2 regions of the Paenibacillus sp. WLX1005 genome follow, and region 1 is predicted to be linked to the other one. Evidence: a T-box and tRNA genes for the amino acid it is inferred to sense, from the RefSeq annotation. Region 1 holds a T-box; the other holds one or more tRNA genes.
The links. A T-box is a leader RNA that pairs with one kind of tRNA and senses whether it is charged. The one in region 1 lies ahead of leuS (leucine--tRNA ligase), so its partner is inferred to be a tRNA-Leu.

Region 1 (3,217 bases):
TGCACAAGCCATTGACCGGTCAATACGGACAAGCACGTAATCGCGCGCGTATTCATACCACCATTATCATGATGCTGCAACCCATTGCCGATGCGGATCAATGCAGGTGTTGTCTCATGATACATGTATGCCAGTTTGTATAGATCGTCCACTGGTACACCGGTAATACCGGCAACTGTAGCAGGATCGTACTGCTTTACATGCTCACGTAGTTCCTCATGTCCAATCGTATGCTGCTGCAAAAATTCCTCGTCTACTCGATGTTCCGCAAACAGAATATGCATCAGACCGAGTGCCAATGCGGTATCAGTACCCGGCAAAATAGGGATAAACCAGTCGGCAAGTCGTCCAGTCTGGTTTTTGTGCACATCGATAACGACGATTTTGGCACCTTGCTTACGGGCTTGCTGCGCTAGTGTAATCTGGTGCATATTCGTACTAACTGCATTGATACCCCAAAGAATGAATAGCTTTGTATGAACCGTATCTTCGGGATCGGCACCGATACTGCCGCCTACCGTATACTTGAAGCCCGCTCCACCGGCAGCCGTACAAATTGTACGCTCCAGCTGACTGGAGCCCATACGATAGAAGAAGCGGCGATCCATACCTTCCGCATTAATATTGCCCATATTGCCGTAAAAGCTGTACGGTAATATACTTTCCGGTCCATGCTTCGCAATCAATGCCTTCCAGCGCGAAGAGATCGTATCCAGCGCTTCTTCCCAACTGATGCGGGCGAATTGGCGGCTCCCTTTTGGTCCGATACGTTTGAGCGGATGCGTCAACCGTTTTTCATCATAAATGCGTTCCGCCATATGGCGTACTTTGTTGCAAATATTGCCTTTTGTAACGGGATGATCGGGATCACCAGCGATTTTGACGATCTTGCCGTTTTCTTTGTGAACGAGCAGTCCGCATTGATCCGGGCAGTCTAGCGAGCAGACGGTTTTGAATGTACCGTCAGGTTGTTCTGTATAAGCAGGCATGGCTGTCACTCCTTTCCTTACTTTCCTTTGAAAATTGAGATCGGATGAGTGAATGCAATCGTCTCATCTATAGAAGGAACGAATCGTTAGTTGAATGTAGAGGATATAATAAAATATAAAGTGGAGTAAATAACTTGGTTTTATATGATTTATCATATTATTGTTGAATCTATCGCATTGGTCAATTGTGCATTGGTACATATGATAGCGTGTCTGCTGTCATTGTTCAACAGAATTTGACAAAATGATAGATCCACGCCAGTCTTCCGAATATTTCTTTCATTGACTTTAGCGGCTAACTTTTTTACAATAAAATCATTGTTACAACCGGACAGGTTATGACCGGACATATGTAATGCTCAGTGAAAAGGAATAGTAATAGCGGCAAGCATGAATAGAGAGTCGACGGGTGGTGCAAGTCGATATGATGCCGATATGAACTCGCCTTGGAGATATGCGGCAACGATCTACGGAATACCAGCTTTGTCAGAACTGACAGCGATATTCTCGATTGCAACCGCATCGGCTTCCTACCGTTATCAGGCAACTAAGTGAGTGAATGGTGAAGCATGCCTGTTCACTAACTAGGGTGGTACCGCGAGATCAACCTCTCGTCCCTAGCGATTATTTGCGCTAGGGATGGAGAGGTTTTTTTATGGCTTTCGGGCAGCACACATCCGGCGCAGCGGGCGTTATAGACAGTGCATAATATGAAGGAGGAACAGGGATGACAGACAATAATACGACCCCGCAGGGCTACCGTCCGCAGGAGATCGAACCGAAGTGGCAGGGCTACTGGGACGAACATAAAACATTCAAAACGACAGAGGAACAGGACAAGCCGAAGTTCTATGCGATGGACATGTTCCCTTATCCATCTGGCGCAGGGCTGCATGTTGGTCACCCGGAAGGATATACCGCAACCGATATCGTTTCCCGTTACAAACGGATGAAAGGCTTCAACGTACTGCATCCGATGGGTTGGGATGCGTTCGGTCTGCCAGCTGAGCAGTATGCGATCGATAACGGCGGTCATCCGCGTGAATTTACATTGCAAAATATTAACAACTTCCGTCGTCAGATCAAATCGCTCGGTTTCTCCTACGATTGGGATCGCGAGATCAGCACGACGGACCCGGATTATTACAAATGGACACAGTGGATTTTCCTGCAATTGTACAAAAAAGGGCTGGCTTACATCGCTGAGATTCCAGTGAACTGGTGTCCGGCACTTGGTACGGTACTGGCAAACGAAGAAGTCATCGATGGTAAAAGTGAGCGTGGTGGACACCCGGTTATTCGTCGTCCGATGCGTCAATGGATGCTGAAAATTACCGAATATGCAGACCGTCTGCTGGAAGATCTGGACGAGCTGGATTGGGCGGAAAGTATCAAAGATATGCAGCGCAACTGGATCGGTAAATCGACCGGTGCCGAAGTCAGCTTCGATATCGACGGCACAGAGGAGCAAATTCGCGTCTTCACCACTCGCCCGGACACGCTGTACGGTGCCACTTATTGTGTACTCGCTCCTGAGCACGCATTGGTAGACAAAATTACAACTGCCGAGCAACAGGATGCAGTGAAAGCTTATCAAGAGAAAGCATCCCACAAGAGCGATCTCGAACGTACCGATCTGAACAAAGACAAAACCGGTGTCTTCACCGGCGCTTATGCGGTTAATCCGGTAAATGGAGAGAAACTGCCAATTTGGATTGCTGACTATGTACTGGCTGCTTACGGAACTGGTGCCATTATGGCGGTGCCTGGACACGATACGCGTGACTGGGAATTTGCTCAGAAATTCGATCTGCGTATCGTTGAAGTGGTCGAAGGCGGAGACGTGACCAAAGAAGCCTACACAGGCGAAGGCAAGCATGTGAACTCCGGCAGTCTGGACGGATTATCGACCGAAGAAGCAATTCCGACGATGATCCAATGGCTGGAAGAGAACGGCAAAGGCGAAGGCAAAACGACCTACCGTCTGCGCGACTGGTTGTTCAGCCGTCAACGTTACTGGGGTGAGCCAATCCCGATCATCCATTTGGAAGATGGTACGATCAAGCCGGTTTCAGAAGACAGCCTGCCGCTCTTACTGCCAGATCTGGATGAGATCAAACCATCTGGTACAGGCGAATCACCGCTGGCTAATGCTACCGATTGGGTGAACACCATTGATCCAGAAACAGGATTGAAAGCTCGCCGCGAAACAAACACGATGCCGCAAT
Region 2 (3,217 bases), 2.1 Mb from region 1:
AACACGGATACAACATAATATCCATTGCGAATGCTGTACATATACTGCATGTTGATCTGCCATACAGATAATAAAGGGATGATCAAAAATAGCAAATAGTATCGTTGTGGCAGTGGGTAATTGCGGCGATGTGCCAGTAAACGAATGAGTTGTACTAGCATTAACATGACTAAGAATGAGAATACAATGAGTTTGAATGAACCGACATAATTGCTACGGATGACCTCGTATGGTGTCTCGACAGAATACGAGAAGAGATCGAAAAATATCTCCACTCCCAGCGCATTCACAATCGTCTGCAATACCAGATAAACAAAGGTAAACAATAACAATGTCCCTACAGGCGCACGGTAAGACAAGGACATGGACAGAATCATCAAGACCGCAATGAGCGAAGACCATGTGGTAGGTAGATTGATCAGATAATAAACCAAGTACAGCAGGATAAAAGCGATCACATAGAGATAGGTGTGCGGTCGACGATGGTTGCTTCCAATCACTACATCAAAATACAGGCGTGTCAGCCATGCAGTAGGCAAGCCAAACAACAGAATCAATAACAAATAATAGATATACATCCATCACACCTCCATTTCAGTCCAGCTCCATAATCATGAATCGGGTACATGCATCCTTCACTTCCTTCACCCGAGAGCGACCGATGGGCAGCTGCAAGCCGTTCGACATGTATACTTCATTTCCAGCAAATTTACGTGCATGCCGCATATTTATAATCGCTGAACGATGAATTTGCAAAAAGTGATGCTCACGCAGCGAAGTCGCATATGTCGCCAGAATGCCGCGACTTTCATGCACATCGGTCGTCGTAATGAAGCGCAGTCGATTTTTGAGTGTTAAACTTTTGACCGCTTCAATCGCAATCAGTTCTTCATGTCGGATCACGATCTCATCATAACCGGACTTGACCACCAGCCATTTGTGCTCTTGTGCTTGCCAGTGGCGATGCAGCGACAATAGCACTTCATCGAACCGTTCCTGCTGCACCGGCTTGATCAAATAATGAAACGTAATCACATCAAAGCTATCCACCATATATTGCGGATACGCCGTTAGGAAAATAATCTGCTCATCCCGATGATTCCATGCTCGCAGCTGCCGCGCTGTCTCAATCCCGCTGCGCCCCGGCATCTCTACATCCAGAATCCATGCGTGAAAGGAAGGAAGCTGCTGTTCATAATGTGCCAACAGTGCATCCCCGCTATGAAAAACCGTAATTTCAAATTCAATATCCGTCCGCACGGATAAGGCGGTCAGCATATGCTGTACATGATCGCGTTGCTGCTCAGAATCGTCGCAAATGGCTATTCGGTACATTTTCAGAACTCCCATCTATCTGGATAGTATACGTATGCTTCACTGACATTCTAGGTAGAAATAAGAACGGTCGTATCTGTTCTATGCCTCATGTGTAGTTGACTTACAAGAAGTAGCATAAGAACCTTTTTTATTTCAGCGATCCAGAGAGCTTTTATCGTACAAGCGACTCTCGTTTAGTGTACCATGCGAATCGTTCGCCATAAGATACATACGGCTGAAATGCACAAAAACAACCTTGAACGTTCTTTTCATACATCAGCATATAAATGGACATACAAAAAAGACCCGCAATTGCCGGAGCAATTACGGGTCGTGCGTATAATAGGTATGCGGTCGAGAGGACTCGAACCTCCACGGGGGTAAGCCCACACGGACCTGAACCGTGCGCGTCTGCCAATTCCGCCACGACCGCAAATACTATGTAACTTCCTGCCTTCGTGATGATGGTTCATGGTGTGAGATAGGAAGTGGTGAAAGAATCACCGTAATTAAGAGTATACATCGCGGCAAAAAAGAATGCAAGCTGTTTTTTGCGAACACAGCTTGCATTTTTTTTTGCAAATACAGCTTGCATATGGAATACCGATTTCATACGAATTCATAACTATTGTACTGTGCGACTGTACCATCGTCATGCAATGCTATTACTTTTTGGTTAACATTGTTTGCATCGTTTCAATCGCATACGTTTTGGCAGGTGGTGTATCGTTGAAAAAGCCCGGATCAACGATATACACATGCTTCTCCTGTACAGCTTTCAATCCGCTCCATTGCGAACCATTTGCCGTAGCTGCCATTCGTTTATTTAATGCTTCTACCGTATCGTCTTTGATACCAGTAGATATAAACAGATAATCTGGATTGAGCTGTTGCAGCTGTGCGATTGTAACTGGAGTGGAAGCAGCGCTCGTATTGATACCTGTCGGTGCTTTGAGTGCCATATCCTGATACAATACCGAACCGACACCTTGCTGCGTACTGCCAAAGATTGTCATAACATCATTTTGTACTTGTATAGCTGATACTGTACCGGAACCGATGACCGGAGCAATCGCTGACTTGGCAGCATTGGAAACTTTCTGGTAGGCATTCATGTACTGTCTGGCAGCGGTGTCGCGATCCAGAAACGTGCTGTACATGTACAGCTCACTACGCCAGTCCAGCGTTGGATCGATATACACAGTCGGTGCAATCTTGGTCAGCGCATCATAGGTTGCGCGATCGCCGTTATCGGTGAAAATGATATCCGGTTTGGAGCCGGACAATGCGCTTGGATCAAGCGATCCGTCTGCTGTTTCGATCACTGTCAGACTTTCTTGTTGTTCCTGCTCGGTGTAAGCAGGGAATGTATAACTGCCACCAGCCGGTTTGGCTGCCAATGATACCTGAGCATCCAACGCATTTAAATAATCCATCGCAAACTGATCTGTTACTGCGATGCGTTTAGGCGAAATCGGCACATTGACCATCTGTCCAAACGAATCCCGCACCGGCATTACTTTTATCCCATTTGGATTGAAAATATCCGCCCGTGTTTCTTTCGGTTGCCCGCAAGCAGTTAGAAAAACAAGAACCATCAGCAGTCCAAGTCCTGCTCTGGCAAGAGCTTTGTGTTTCAAAGTATCCGCCTCTTTTCCCAATGTATCGGTATGTCCGAATCGGATCATGCTCAATTTCATTCGCGAAAACAGATCCCAAATGAGAAGAAAACTGCATGATCGCCCTCCGGTTTGTTATGAAAAAATACCCAATATCATTATTATACCAGTACTCGCAGAACGGAAGTCAACGCAATGTTCTAACTGTCACCGGCTTGTCACACAGTGGGGAGAATGGAGTGAGGAAATGTAAAGATTGGCATAGCGAAGAGGTATATTAC

Region 2: it encodes a tRNA-Leu, which carries the amino acid that the T-box ahead of leuS (leucine--tRNA ligase) is inferred to sense. The anticodon was not compared.

The regions. Positions count from the first base shown of each region.
Region 1 covers NZ_CP176756.1:3,889,275-3,892,491, reverse strand. Annotated here, with positions in the region: gene ACE3MZ_RS16595 (molybdopterin oxidoreductase family protein) at 1-989, opposite strand, end outside; T-box leader at 1,343-1,611, shown strand; gene leuS (leucine--tRNA ligase) at 1,717-3,217, shown strand, end outside.
Region 2 covers NZ_CP176756.1:1,755,543-1,758,759, forward strand. Annotated here, with positions in the region: gene ACE3MZ_RS07620 (GHKL domain-containing protein) at 1-578, opposite strand, end outside; gene ACE3MZ_RS07625 (LytR/AlgR family response regulator transcription factor) at 595-1,335, opposite strand; tRNA gene ACE3MZ_RS07630 (tRNA-Leu) at 1,667-1,750, opposite strand; gene ACE3MZ_RS07635 (ABC transporter substrate-binding protein) at 1,983-2,957, opposite strand.